Regions from separate parts of the Paenibacillus sp. RRE4 genome, predicted to be linked through region 2. Evidence: riboswitches for the same ligand, from Rfam matches in the RefSeq annotation. Region 2 holds a riboswitch; each other region holds the start of a gene.
What was found. A riboswitch is a leader RNA that binds a small molecule or an ion and turns the genes downstream of it on or off. The one in region 2 is predicted to bind thiamine pyrophosphate.
Positions count from the first base shown of each region.

Region 1 (5,100 bases), on a different contig from region 2:
CGGATTTCTTCCAGCGTCCGTAGAGGAAGCAGATGGCCGTATCCATCGCAGTTCATATGTGTTATACCTCCAATCTTTCAGATTATTTCTTCGTCCAATTACCTTTGCTCTGTCTCAACAGTGTATTCTTGGGACGCATTGTCCTATGTGTATAAAAAAAGAGCCCCGGAGGGCTCTAAACAGATCGAAATGTTGCATATCATTTGGATTGGTGGACTAAATTAGCTTATTACTTCCGGTTTTGCTGCACATCCTCACTGCTTGTCTTCGTCACATGACTAAGGAAAATCGAAACGCGGCGCAGATATTCCTTTGGATGCTCCCGGAAGATCAGTTCATGATGCGCTCCTTGCACAATCCATTCTTCTGAATAGGGATTCGTCTGATTAGCGGCAAGTTGTTCAGCAATCGGGTAAGGGGCCTTCTCATCTTCTGTACCGTGAATAAAGAAGATCGGGAACGGATAGTCCTTTTTCTTCACTTCCTGATACGGGATTTGCTGCAAGCCGGTACCGTTCAAGATCGGGAAGAGCAACTTCATAATTTCGAGCGTAGGCTGACGCGGCAGGTTGATCTGATTATGAATGTTGTGGTACAGCGTATCCGGCTCCAGCAGGAACGTACTGTCCAGAATCATGGCATCTACCTCTTTGGTTAACAGTCCGGTTTGCAGAGCCGTTCCCGCTCCCATGGAAAATCCCCAGACGACCAGTTCCTGCGCACCGCGCTGTTTAGCAAACTGAATAGCTCCCAGCAATTGCTGAGACTCGGCTTTACCACCTGTTGCTACCGCTCGGTTGACCTGGGAGGCAAAGCCGTAATCGAACATCACCACGTTAAACCCGAGCTGGTGTGCGTAATGGGCGAGGTCATACATAGGCACCCAGGTTTCCTCCCGATTGGCTCCATAACCGTGGCTGAAGATGATGGTTTTGCCTGTATCGGTATTCGCAGGGATATACCAGCCTTGCATGGTTCGGCTACCGTCGGCCGCAGGGAATGTAATGTCCTCATATTTCATGTTTTTGGCCTGCATCGGGTTCGAAAACACCGGTGCGACCGTAGGGTTGGAGAGCACCCATGCAATATAACCGTGTAAGGCAATAAAACAAAACAACAGAAAAAATACAACGGAGAGCAGCAACGCTACGACAATATGTTTGAACCGAATCAGCCTCGGTGACAACGAAGAGGGCAGATCGGACACTTTGGTATGCAGCGGGGCTTCGCTCTGGGATGTCGGATACATGCACGCCCCTCCTTTGAGTTTCGGTTGAGAATAAATATGGCCAAGATCATAACGATGTGAAAATAGCATATAGGTGCTTTTTAGCACTTAATCATGACGATGGCATCCTGATGCTAAAGTCATGCTTTTGTTCTTTTATCTGAAATCGTTCCTATCTTTATCGTATGTCCCGATATAGTCAAAGTCAATTGATTGGAGGCATTTGTTACGCAATTGTTATATAGTTCTTAAGATATAGAGGTAACAATTCCATAGTGTGTAAATTACAGGAGATTACGATGTGCCTAGTGGATATCCTTGTTCATTTTTTTGTTTTTGGATCATCTTCAAAACGGTTCTTTCTGGTTTACAGATGAGACCGTTTCTCATATAATTTATGTAACCAAGTTTCATGTGATGAAACATGAGGAGGGCATCATGCCATGGAAGACCGCAAGTTAACCGTCCGGGCTGTAGAACGGGCGCTGGATATATTATTATGTTTTACCACGCGCAGTGATCTTGGACTCACCGAAATTGCCAGCCAGATCGGTTTGCACAAAAGTACGGTGCATCGGTTGATGGCTACACTGGAGGATCGGGGGTTCGTGATACGTGATGCAGCAACCGAAAAGTATCGACTGGGCATTCGGATCTGGGAGCTGTCGGCGCATATGTCACGTAGTGACGATCCTGCAATTTTGCTTTTACCTGCAATGGAGAGACTTCGTGATCGCTTGGGCGAGACGGTAAGTCTTTACCTTCGTGACGGCGGTGAACGGATTCGGATTCAGGCTGTGCAGAGTGATCAGGCTATTCGGCGGGTTGCGCCTGTAGGGGTCAGACTGCCGCTTTCCGTAGGCGCTTCAAGCAAAGTGTTAATGGCATTTGCCGCTGACGAGGATCGGGAGGAACTGATGAACGGCCCGGAATGGCCTGTATTTATCGATCCGGCCGTCTATCTGGCACAGATGGAAGACATTCGGGTGAGTGGCTACGCAACCAGTTATGAGGAACGCGAGCCGGGAGCTGCCGCTGTGTCCGTGCCCATTATGGATCGCAGAGGCAACATTGCAGCGGCGCTTTCCGTGTCCGGACCTGTTAGCAGGCTCTCGCAAGAGACATTACACGAGTACGCACCTGTGTTGAAAGAGGCAGCTGTGCAAATGGGACTTATGTTGCCTTAGGGGTGGGCTCTTTGCATGAAGTTTTGCTAGAAGGGAATTTCCCCTCTGGAATATTAAGGTTGAATTTCAGCCCAGATTACGCTACTCTGTAATGGACGACCCAGCGGGGTCGGTTGAAAATGTTATTTTGCAAGTTGAACAGCGGCTTGATTGTCGCAATACGTTTACGTTACTGGGGGAGTCCGAATTGTCCGGACTGAGACGGGATCGCATGAGATTCCGGACCCTTTGCACCTGATCTGGATCATACCAGCGTAGGGAAGTAATCGGCCACATGACCACAAACACCACAGGCGTTAACCCGGGACCCATGCTGTATTGCAGCGGATGGCCCTGGTTGCGTGTATGGTGATGGACATCAGTCGGTTCCTTCGGAACCGGCTTTTTTTATTTACAGCGGCAAGCAGAGATTCATGTGTTGTGTTTCACCATGGCAGTGACGGCACAACAATTGCGGCATATATGCCGCGACTTCTAAGAGAAGTGATCTCGCGTATCGTGCTCATGCTGATTGTACATAAAAGTTGTCTTTTGGATTATTCTGGCTGCTTATGCAGGGTTAATCCTGCTGTGCTTCTGTGCTCTGCTTTTTCCAGACAGGTGTGGTAAGTCAAAGCTGTCACATTGGTGGACGATATGGGCAAAAGAAGATCACAGAGGAGGAACAGGAGACATGAGTACACATAAGCAAACGGGGCAACAGACGGGAATAGAGGAAACAGGGCGCGATGGTCATCCGGTGGAAAAGAAAACCGGAGCGGCTGGAGGGGTACAACCCTTCCCGGGCAGCCGCAAAGTCTACATTCAGGGCTCACGACCGGACATTGCTGTGCCGGAGCGTGAAATTGCCCTTCATGACACGAATACTCCCCAAGGGGTGGAGCATAATGAGCCGCTGCGTGTCTACGATACGAGCGGCCCGATGACCGATCCCGAATTCCAGATGGACATTCGGAAGGGGCTACCTGCGCTCCGGAATCACTGGATCATGGAGCGCGGTGACGTTGAAGAATATGAAGGTCGGGCGGTGAAACCTGAAGATAATGGCTTGAAGCCAGGCGGACGGAGGGCCGGGGCAGAGGAGTACCCGGGTTTCCGCGGGCAACCGCTACGAGCTCAGGCCGGGCGGTGCGTCACGCAGATGCATTATGCGCGGCAGGGTTTGATTACGCCGGAGATGGAGTACGCCGCTATTCGTGAAGGCGTAGAGCCCGAATTCGTACGGCAGGAGCTGGCGAGCGGCCGTGCGATTCTTCCATCCAACATCAATCACCCGGAGAGTGAGCCGATGCTGATCGGGCGTTATTTTCATGTGAAAATCAACGCCAACATAGGCAATTCCGCTGTATCTTCCTCCATCGAGGAGGAGGTGGAGAAGATGACCTGGGCTGTTCGCTGGGGATCGGATACGGTAATGGATCTCTCCACAGGCAGAGACATTCATACCACACGGGAATGGATCATCCGTAACTCTCCAGTGCCGATCGGTACGGTGCCGCTCTATCAGGCGCTGGAGAAGGTGAATGGCGAGGCGGAAGCACTCACTTGGGAGTTATACCGAGATACGCTGATTGAACAGGCGGAGCAGGGCGTGGATTATTTTACAATTCATGCGGGTGTGTTGCTGCGATATATTCCGATGACCGCGAAACGGATGACGGGGATTGTGTCACGGGGCGGGTCGATTATGGCGGCGTGGTGTCTGGCACATCATCAGGAGAACTTTTTGTACACCCATTTTGAAGAAATCTGCGAGATTATGAAAAGGTACGATGTTGCTTTCTCCCTCGGGGACGGACTACGTCCAGGTAGCATCTACGACGCCAACGATGAAGCACAGATGGCGGAGCTCGCCACACTTGGGGAATTAACGCAGATTGCATGGAAGCATGATGTGCAGGTCATGATTGAAGGGCCGGGGCATGTGCCGATGCATAAGATCAAAGAGAATGTGGATTTGCAGATGGAGATCTGCCAGGAAGCGCCGTTTTATACGCTCGGACCACTGACCACAGACATCGCACCGGGATATGATCATATTACGTCCGCGATTGGGGCAGCGATGATTGGCTGGTTTGGTACGTCTATGCTCTGCTATGTTACCCCGAAGGAGCATTTGGGGCTTCCGAACAAGGATGATGTGCGTGAAGGGGTTATCGCTTATAAAATAGCCGCTCATGCCGCAGATCTAGCCAAAGGCCACCCACGCGCCCAGCGCCGGGATGATGCATTGTCGAAGGCACGCTTCGAGTTCCGCTGGAGAGATCAGTTTAACCTGTCGCTTGACCCGGAACGAGCGCTATCCTACCACGATGAGACGTTGCCCGCAGAAGGGGCGAAGGAGGCCCATTTCTGCTCGATGTGCGGGCCGAAGTTCTGCAGTATGCGCATTACGCAGGACATTCGTGCCTTTGCCGCTGAACGCGGCCTGAACGACGATGAAGCAGTCACGGCAGGAATGCAGGCAAAAGCGGAGGAGTATCGGGCACGGTAATGCTAGGACGTGTCTTCAAAACACTGAAGTGCATCTTTTACCGACTATCGACTTTTCGCCCCTTGTTGCTTCCGTTTCCCTTGACGTGCCCGGTAGCTTGTGTGAAACTTTCTGGATTGGAACGGATGTTGGTAAAATGGAGTTCCTTCAGCGTTTTAAGACACGTTCTAATCAAGTCTGTTCCAGATACG
Region 1 covers NZ_JAUZUT010000007.1:63,366-68,465, reverse strand. The annotation lists gene Q9R46_RS23365 (Fe-Mn family superoxide dismutase) at 1-56, opposite strand, end outside; gene Q9R46_RS23360 (alpha/beta hydrolase) at 230-1,249, opposite strand; gene Q9R46_RS23355 (IclR family transcriptional regulator) at 1,672-2,415, shown strand; TPP riboswitch at 2,580-2,693, shown strand; gene thiC (phosphomethylpyrimidine synthase ThiC) at 3,089-4,909, shown strand.
Region 1: linked by a shared signal. The riboswitch ahead of thiC (phosphomethylpyrimidine synthase ThiC) and the one ahead of Q9R46_RS11685 (thiamine phosphate synthase) in region 2 are both predicted to bind thiamine pyrophosphate.

Region 2 (5,100 bases):
AAATGCAATTGGCCTTGATCGAGATGTTGCGGCTCTCAGTGGTGGACAACGTACGAAAGTCCTGCTTGCAAAATTGTTGCTGGAGAAACCCACTGCCCTTTTGTTGGATGAGCCGACTAACTATCTGGATGTAGAGCATATTGAGTGGCTAACTAGATATTTGAAAGACTACCCCTATGCTTTTCTATTGATTTCCCATGATACAGAGTTTATGAATGAAGTGGTTAATGTCATTTATCATCTGGAATTTGCAAAATTGACGCGTTATGCGGCCAACTATGAGAAATTTCTTGAAATGGCAGATATGCAGAAAGCACAGCATATCGATGCCTACGAGAAGCAACAGGAATACATCAAAAAACAGGAAGATTTCATTCAACGCAACAAAGCTCGAGCTTCGACCTCTGGCCGGGCGAAAAGCCGGGAAAAACAACTTGGAAAGGTCGAGCGAATCGATCGACCAGACGAAGCAGCAAAACCAACATTTAAGTTCAAGGATGCCCGCGCAAGTAGCAAAACCGTTTTTGAAGGTATTGATTTTGAGATCGGTTATACGTATCCATTACTACCTAAGATGACCATGACGATCGAACGTGGAGAAAAGATCGCGATTGTGGGATGTAACGGTGTAGGTAAATCGACACTGCTCAAAACGATCCTGGGTAAAATAGCGCCAATTAGCGGAAAAACGTTTCTTGGAGATTATTTGGAGACGGCATACTTTGAACAGGAAGTGCGAGCCGGAAATATTACACCGATCGATGATGTATGGAACGAGTTTTCACATCTAACACAGAACGAGGTACGAGGACATCTTGCACGTTGCGGGCTCAAAAATGAGCATATTACGCGTCCACTTAACATGCTTAGCGGTGGGGAGCAAGCCAAAGTCCGATTGTGCAAACTGTTGATGCGTGAAAGCAACTGGGTCTTGTTTGATGAGCCGACGAACCATCTGGATGTCACGGCAAAAGCTGAACTGCAGCGTGCGTTGAAAGAATATAAGGGAACTGTTTTACTTGTATCGCACGAACCGGATTTTTATGAAGGCTGGGTCACTAAAACGTGGAATGTAGAAGAGTGGTCCGAAAAAGCACGATGACAAAAAAAACCGGTTGTGGTAATATAGGCTACAACTTCATATGAACACTAGGGGGGCCGCACGATGCGGCTGAGATGGAAAAATACGATTCCGGACCCTTTGCACCTGATCTGGATCATACCAGCGTAGGGAAGTGGCGCGTTTCAGCGAAAACGATAGTAAATGATTCTTAACGTAAGAACAGGATCTTTTTACATCGTGATGCCAAGCGTTTCAATATCGAATAAACAGTTATCGATTTGACTATCAAACTGCTTAAGAGGTATTTGTCACACGCTTGTGTTTAAACTGAACCATTGTTTATACGCAGCCGCTCCCCTACGGGAGTGGCTTTTTTGATTTATATTTGTCATTACAACTCCTCCAAGCCTGTAGATGAAAGGAGCGAAAACGAGGTTGCATACCTTGATGTTTGATTATGAAGCTCATGAATTAGGTAAAACTTCAACAAACCAGTGGCACCAGCGGACAGATAAATCTGTACCAACGTGTGGACAAGAGCAAGACTTTTTTGAGTTACATGTGATATCTACGAATAAAGCGGAACAGTCAGCCATGTTGAAAGCAGCCAAAGATATTTGGCCTTATGTGCATTACATCCATATCCGGGAAAAGCAACTTTCGCAACAGGAATGTTTTAACTGGGCCAAATTGATGGCAGAAGCGGGTGTTCCGGCTTCCCGCATTGTAATCAACGGTGCGAACATATATTCGTCAGGTTGTTTTTATCAAGGGGTACATTGGAGCCAAATTATGCTGGAAAGGGCAAAAGTAATGGTAACGCCGGAGAACAAGCGTGATCCACGGCTCAGGTTGGGGATATCGGTGCATTCGTTGCATGAAGCGAGAATTGCCGAAGAGTATGGCGCGGATTACCTTTTTTTCGGGCATGTGTACGCAAGTGCAAGTAAACCTGATTCTGTAGCGAGGGGATTAGATGCATTGTCGGAAGTGTGCTCCAGTGTAAAGGTGCCTGTTATTGCAATAGGGGGGATTCATCCGGGTAACATTCAGGCTGTCAGGTCTGCGGGAGCCAGGGGTGCAGCTGTGATCTCAAGTGTGTTAAAACATGCAAACCCTGCTTATGCTGCTGCGCTTCTTAAACAGGCCGTGGACGCGGTGAAGTGAATGTTTCCCGGTCAAGAGCCGTAAATGATGCCAACCCGAGAAAATGTGAATGTTGTTCAAACAAGGAGATGACAAAATGGTGCAGAGCAAACCGAGTCAACCCGAGGAAGTGATACGTTCATCGTATGATCAAAATAAGTTTGAGCTGCTGGCTCTATCTGAAAATTCGGATTTATCCAAGACACAAGAAACCTGTCATGCAGAAACAATCATTGTAGGCGGTGGAGTCATAGGCTGTGCGATTGCTTTTGAACTGGCATCCAGAGGTCGGGAAGTACTGCTTGTTGAGCAGTCGGAAATTGCTAGCGGAGCTTCCTGTGCGGCTGCCGGCATGCTGGCAGCAGACAGTGAGGATTTTGCTCATCCACTCATGGCAAAAGCCGCACATGAAAGCAGGGAATTGTTGCATAAGCACAAAGAGCAAATATCCGCTTTAACAGGTATGGATCTTGGCTTACGGCGCAACGGATTTATCACACCGTTTCGTTCATACGGTGATCTAAGTAAATACAAGGATAGACGAAATACCACTTCGGGAATGCAGCAACTTTGGTGGGATCGAAGCACGGTGCAACGAGAAGCGTTATGGTTGAATCGGGATACGTACGGCGCTTATTACCGATCATTGGAGAGCGAAGTGTTGCCCGTTTCATTGACAAGAGCTTATGCGAGATCGGCTGAAATGATGGGTGCGCGCATTTTGGAAGGAGTTCAAGATGTTCGGCTGATCGTAGATAAGCATGGTGTTCAAGGTATTAGAACGGCTAGGGGAGAGGTGTGTTGCAGACATATCATCATAGCTGCTGGTTTACAAGGGGAGCAACTCATGCATCAAGTGGGGGGCACTTTGCCTTCAAGTCCGGTGAAAGGTGAAATGTTGGCCGTTCGGTTCCCTACAGATCAGGCTGGTGGTAGACCCGATCGCACTGTATATGCAGAAGATGTCTATATTGTTCCGAAAGCCAACGGAGAGGTGTGGATTGGCGCAACCAGTTTGCCAGGAAGAAAAGATCACAGCGTATCGGCGAATAGTGTGCAACGATTACTTGGAGCGGCAAGTTATTGGGTACCGGGAATCAAAGAGGCGGACTTTGTGCGTGCATGGGCAGGTATAAGACCTTCTACCCCTGATGGGCTTCCGTATATAGGGAAATACGAGCAAATATCTGGCTTATACACAGCGTATGGACATTTTCGTAATGGAATATTGCTTAGTGCAATAACAGGTCGCTGGATCGCAGATATGCTGGAGGGCAAGAGTGCTGAAGAGATTGGGATTGAGGCGTTATCGCCGGATCGAATGAACAGAAGGGAGGTTATGCTGTGAACATCATTGTGAACGGCCAAAAGATGGAGGTTGACGATGGGTTAAATCGTGTCGACAAATTACTGCAATCGTTCAACTTACAAGTGAAAACCGTGGTAGTTGAGTTGAATCGCAATATTTTGACCAAAGATCATCATGGAACAACCACGCTAAGAGAAGGAGATCGGATTGAGATTGTTCATTTTGTCGGAGGGGGCTGAGTAAAGGGTTTCACAGGCGAGAGTCGAATCTTGTTGATCTGGTAGTTGGTATTGGGAAGTTGTTAAAACCTAGGAGGTTAGAAGATGTTAACGATTGGTAAATACTCGTTTGAGTCAAGGTTGTTGCTTGGAACAGGCAAATTCAGCGATATGGAAGTACAGAGTCAGGCCGTGGAAGCTTCAGGTACTGAAGTGCTGACCTTTGCTGTACGTCGTCTGAATCTGGAGGATACGGGCAAGCAACATTTTCTGGATACGCTGGATCTGGGCAAATACACATTGCTACCCAATACGGCGGGTGCTTCGACTGCGGAAGAAGCTGTAAGGATTGCTGAGCTTGCCCGAGCTTCGGGGCTTTGTGATATGATAAAAGTCGAAGTCATCGGAGACGGAGTAACGTTACTGCCTGATCCGCTTGAAACGTACAAGGCTTGTAGCATTTTGCTCGAAAAAGGATTCACCGTGTTGCCTTACATTTCCGACGACGTTATTTTAGCTAAACGCCTTCAATTGCTTGGTGTACATGCAGTCATGCCTGGAGCTTCACCAATTGGAGCAGGTAGAGGGCTTATTAACCCTTATAATCTCGAAATCATCATAGAGCAAGCGGCAGTGCCTGTTATTGTAGATGCAGGGTTACGTTCCCCAAAAGATGCCGCTTATGCCATGGAACTCGGGGCGGATGGTGTATTGCTTAACACAGCCGTATCTGGATCAGACGATCCGGTTGTCATGGCAAAAGCGATGCGGCTCGGGGTCGAAGCGGGCAGACTGGCGTATACGGCAGGCATGATTCCGGTGAAACGTTATGCAGCAGCAAGCAGTCCGGCGGAAGGAATGGTTCATATATGACAGATCAGTTACATCATGCGGAGCAGAGCGATCGTTATTCCAGACAGGAACGATATGCTCCGCTCGGCAAAGAGGGTCAGGCGAAGTTACAAGACAGCAACGTTTTAATAATCGGAGCCGGCGCACTTGGAACAGGTATTGCAGAAACGTTAGTGCGTTCCGGTGTCGGGCAAATTACCATTGTAGACCGGGACTATGTGGAATGGAGTAATCTCCAGCGGCAACAACTTTATGTTGAGCAGGATGCGATTGAGCGCATGCCCAAAGCGATGGCGGCTGTCAAACGTTTAACAGCAATCAATTCAACCGTTCGCATCGAAGCCAAAGTAATGGATGTGCGCGTGGATGAACTTGAAGAGCTAGTTGAGCATGCCGATTTAATCATGGATGCAACGGATAATTTTGATACAAGGTTGCTGATCAATGATATGGCACAGAAACACAATATACCTTGGATCTACGGAGGATGTGTGGGTAGCTACGGCATTACG
Region 2 covers NZ_JAUZUT010000001.1:2,593,474-2,598,573, reverse strand. The annotation lists gene Q9R46_RS11690 (ABC-F family ATP-binding cassette domain-containing protein) at 1-1,102, shown strand, start outside; TPP riboswitch at 1,142-1,251, shown strand; gene Q9R46_RS11685 (thiamine phosphate synthase) at 1,499-2,230, shown strand; gene thiO (glycine oxidase ThiO) at 2,307-3,557, shown strand; gene thiS (sulfur carrier protein ThiS) at 3,554-3,757, shown strand; gene Q9R46_RS11670 (thiazole synthase) at 3,842-4,609, shown strand; gene Q9R46_RS11665 (ThiF family adenylyltransferase) at 4,606-5,100, shown strand, end outside.

Region 3 (5,100 bases), on a different contig from region 2:
TAATAAATAGTTGTGTTCTCCGCTTACGCGATAACATTCTACAACTTCAGGCGAGGTACGGCAGAAATCAAGGAAAGCAGTGCATTCTCTAGTCTGAAATAGTAGATAGGATATACTTTGCTTACCTAATTTTTGCGGATTAATAATAGTGCGATACCCTTCAATAACACCACTTTCCTCCAGTCGTTTTACGCGTTCCGTGACGGCTGGCTGTGAAAGTCCCACCAATTTTCCTAATTCGGTCATGGACAATCTGGCTTGATTCTCCATATGAAACAGGATGTTTCTATCGATCTGATCCATAAACTCACTTCCTTTTATTCTATAGGAGATTTTTTGGAGATGCTTTTATATTCATAGTAATTAAAAGATAATGATCTGTAAATCTAAAGTATTATAGTAGAAATGATTTATATATTAAATGTGTTTGGGATGGAAGGGAGGGGGATGAGATCGATATGTGCGTGATGCAAGGTGGGAAGAAGGTGAGAAGAATGAAAGAATTTAAAGAATGCAGAAGGAGGTAAGGGGGCGCAAAAGGATGCACAGGTTGCGGAAGGATAAGGATTAAAGGGATGCAGGAGGATGTATAGATTGCAAAAGGAGGCAAAGGAAGCGAAGAATAAAACAAGAATGGAAAGGGGCGAAGAATAAAACAAGAATGCAAAGGATGCAGAGCGAGTGGCTGCATCCTTTGCATTACCGGGCCGGGAGCATGGCTATGCCTGCTCCCGGCGGGTGATCGCAGCGAGCTGTGCAGCCGCTGCGTGCACATCGGCCGCGCCCGCGATGGCGGAGATGACGGCTACGCCGTCGGCTCCAGCCGCCATCACGGCGGCCGCGGTATCGGGCATAATGCCGCCGATACCGACCACCGGAACTGCGATGCCTGCGGCGCGCAGTTCCGCAACCCCGGCGGGGCCCAGCACAGCGTGGGCATCCGCTTTGGAGCGCGTCGGGTACATCGGCCCGACGCCAAGATAGTCTGCGCCCGCCTGCACGGCACGGCGGGCTTCAAGGGCGGAGTGGGCGGATACGCCAAGCATCCGCCCATCTCCGATGCGGGCGCGTACCAGCGCCGCGTCCGCATCGTCCTGGCCGACGTGCACGCCGTCGGCCTCCACCGCCACAGCCAGCTCCACATCATCGTTCACGATGAACGGTATCCCGTGCTGGCTGCACACCTCGCGAAGCCGCAACGCAAGCGTTATGCGGGCTTCGCCTGTCAGGGCACCAGTTCCCTTCTCGCGGAACTGGAACAGCGTGATGCCGCCAGTGATCGCCTGGCGGAGCACCTCCACCGGGTCACGCGTCGTATTGACGCTGCCCATCACCAAATACAACGGCAGCGCGCGGCACACCGCTTCCGTATCCCATCTGCGCATCAGCGTTCACCCCGCTGTCTGCGCCGGTACGCAAAGTGATTCGTCGGCCCGTGCCCGGTCCCGAACCCCAGCTCATCTTCAATGGCTGCCTGAATGAATGCTCGCGCGGTCGTAACGGCAGCCAGAATAGGTGAGCCCTTCGCGAGTTCCGCCGTAATGGCAGCAGAGAACGTACAACCGGTTCCGTGGGTATGACGTGTCATAACACGAAGGTTCTCCAAATAATGAAAGGAATGCCCGTCATACAGGACATCAACAACCACAGCGCTCCCCGTATCATGTCCTCCTTTGATCAAAGCATACGTTGAACCCATCTGCGCCAATTGCTTGGCGGCTTCCTCACGCTCGCTCAGGTTCCGAATCGGCTTCCCGATAAGCAGTTCGGCTTCCGGGATGTTAGGTGTGATAAGCAAGGCGTGGGGAAGCAGATCCTGAATGAGTGCTTGCACAGCCTCCTGCTGAAGCAGAGGCGCACCGCCTTTGGCAACCATCACGGGATCAATCACCAGATTAGACCAGCCGTACTGCTGGCATTTTGCCGCGACAAGACGAATAATCTCGGCACTATATAACATACCTGTTTTAATAGCACGCGGCTGAAAGTCGGCTCCCGTTGAATCAAGTTGCTGGGCAATGCCGTGATAATCAATCGGAAACACCCCTTGAACCCCTGTTGTGTTCTGCGCGGCAATTGCAGTAATGACCGTCATGCCGTATACACCAAGTTCCTGAAAGGTTTTGAGGTCCGCCTGAATTCCTGCACCGCCGCCGTTATCAGACCCGGCAATCGTTAACGCTTGAGCAATATTCATCACACACCCCCACGAATCTGACGGATTTGTGCTTGCTCGGAGAACAGCGAAGGTGTGATCTGCGCCAGTTGATTTAACAATTCAATCTGGAAGCTGCCTGGCCCCTGATGAGCCGTTCGTGCTGCGGCCTGTTCAGCGGCTATACCGTAGGTTGAGACAGCTTCTACCACACTGTTCAGCATATCGCGTCCCGGCTCGCCAATCGCAGCAAAAGCACCAATGACTGAGCTGAGAAGACAGCCTGCCCCGGTAACTTGGGTGAGCAATGGATGTCCGTTGCTTGTGAGAAAAGTATGAAATCCGTCTGTAATAATGTCGTACTGACCTGTAATGACAACAATACAGTCAAGCTGTTGCGCTGCCTGCTCGGCAATGCCAATCCGGTCTCCTTCGCCAACCCCGGCATCCACACCTTTGATATTCCATGGTACACCAATAACATGAGCGACTTCGGCGACATTGCCTCGTAATACCGTAAGCCGAAGCTCACGAACCAGCATCTGTACTGTATCGGTGCGATATGTCGTGGCTCCTGCACCAACAGGATCAAGGACAACAGGCACATGATGTGCATTGGCCGATTGTCCGGCTAGACGTATCGCTTGAACGACCTTCTCATCCAATGTGCCGATGTTCAGAACCACCGCGCCGGCCATGCGAGCGACGTCAGCGACTTCTTCATGGGCATAGGCCATAAACGGAGAGGCTCCGAGAGCAAGCAGGCCATTCGCCGTAAAAGGGGCAACCACAAGATTGGTAATATTATGAACCAAAGGATTGAGTGAACGTACACGTTCAAGATAAGACATCTTCATTTCCTCCTTGATTTAGAATGATCTTGATGGTGATGAGAGTGAACCACACTCAGATATAGACAAAAAAAGCAATTTGTATCTTGCTCCCAATAACTACCTTCTTCTCATGGGATTACAGAGATTTCATATTGAGAACATTTGAATCCCAGCCAAATCGCCAAAATACAAAAAAAGCCCCGCCCATTTCCGGAGAAATGAGCAGAGCTATACGTGTGAACTGAAGTTGATCCCCGTCCAGGATAGAGATCATCCACTGCCAATAAAAGCCGCTCCACTTCCCTCCGCTGGTATAATCCAGATCAGGTTCGAAGGGTCCGAATCGTCGTATTCGTCTCAGCCTTAAGGCTCCCCTAGTGAAAATGTACAAGATATGCAGTTATATCCTCAGCATATATCCATCTCGTCTTAATGTAAATAGGACGTCAACGAAGTCTTGAAAATGGGCGGGGAATATACCGGAACTTTGTATAGATCCGCTATTGTGATTTACCTTAGCTCGTTAACCCGATATAATGGGGATTGGCCCATATGGCCGTACTACGAATGAGGGCAGGACCGTTGTTCCTCCCGGCAGAATGGGGACCCTGAGTTGAAAACGTTCAAGAAAGTATATATTGAAATTACGAGCATCTGTAATCTGGCATGCAGCTTTTGTCCACAAACGAAGCGAGCCAAAGGATTTATCGACCCTGAAGTCTTTAATAATATATTGGATCAGATCAAACCACACACAAAACATATTTACCTGCACGTCAAAGGGGAACCGCTGCTTCATCCCAAAATTGACCTGTTGCTGGATATGGCTCATGCCAAGGGATTTAAAGTGAACATTACGACCAACGGTACGCTACTACCGAAGACACAGCATAAATTATTGGGCAAACCTGCACTGAGACAGATGAATTTCTCGTTGCACAGCTTTGACGGCCATGAAGGTTCTACGGATCGCGACGGATACTTGCATAACATCTTGTCTTTTGTTCGTGAAGCGGTGAAACATAACGTCATTGTCTCGTTCCGACTATGGAATCTGACGCAGGATAACTTCACCAATGCTCAGATGAATCGCAATCGGGAGACGCTTGAGGTGCTGGAAAAGGAATTCAATCTGGACTTCCGTATTGAAGAAAAGGTTGTTGCAGGTAGTGGCGTGAAAATTGCACCTAACGTATACCTGAATCAGGACCATGAATTCCAATGGCCAAGTCTGGATGCACCTGAAGATGATGGAAAAGGTTTTTGTCATGCATTACGCAGTCAGGCAGCAGTGCTGGTTGATGGAACCGTGGTTCCATGCTGTTTGGATGGAGAAGGTGTCATCAACCTTGGAAACATTCATGAAAAGTCTTTTTCCGATATTGTGGATGGAGAGCGTGCGAACAATCTGGTATACGGTTTTTCCAAACGGGAAGCTGTAGAAGAACTTTGCCGCAAATGCGGATACCGCCAGCGTTTTGGAGCAGGAGCCTAAAATCATACGACAGATAACTAATGTGTTATTCGGTAATATTCCGGATAGCACATTTTTTTATTTCCATGTTAAGAGGAATAAGTAGTTACAATGTGATTCATGATTTCAACTAATATGTAAAATGGTAGTCTATTAATCTTGTTTTTATAAATATACATGGTATTATTATCCTACTGAACATAAAAGGAGGAGTAGTTCTAAAGTAATGTTTTTCTGCGCTAAATACCCTAAGTTTAAGAGGAGTGTGTCGAGTTTTGAATTCAAAATGGAAAAAGTTTAATCGAAAGTTGTCAGCAGTGCTCTCTACATCATTGATTGCCTCTATGTTTTCTATGCAATTGCTAGCCTCGGCGGAAGTGATCCCGTCATCTGTAACGTCATTTAAGGATGTTGAACAATCGTATGCCAAAACAGAAATTACGAAGTTAATTGAAAAAGGCATTTTATCCGGATTTGCGGATGGAACATTTAAACCCTCAGATTCAGTAACACGTGCTCAATTGGCAAAGATTATGGTGGGTGCGCTTCAATTAAAGCCTGACTCTACTGTAGCTAGTTCCTTTAAAGATGTGGAGCAATCCAAATGGTACGCTGGTTATGTATCTGCACTCGTTCAA
Region 3 covers NZ_JAUZUT010000011.1:4,825-9,924, forward strand. The annotation lists gene Q9R46_RS25485 (Lrp/AsnC family transcriptional regulator) at 1-303, opposite strand, end outside; gene thiE (thiamine phosphate synthase) at 720-1,385, opposite strand; gene thiD (bifunctional hydroxymethylpyrimidine kinase/phosphomethylpyrimidine kinase) at 1,385-2,197, opposite strand; gene thiM (hydroxyethylthiazole kinase) at 2,197-3,006, opposite strand; TPP riboswitch at 3,272-3,374, opposite strand; gene Q9R46_RS25505 (radical SAM/SPASM domain-containing protein) at 3,602-4,483, shown strand; gene Q9R46_RS25510 (S-layer homology domain-containing protein) at 4,738-5,100, shown strand, end outside.
Region 3: linked by a shared signal. The riboswitch ahead of thiM (hydroxyethylthiazole kinase) and the one ahead of Q9R46_RS11685 (thiamine phosphate synthase) in region 2 are both predicted to bind thiamine pyrophosphate.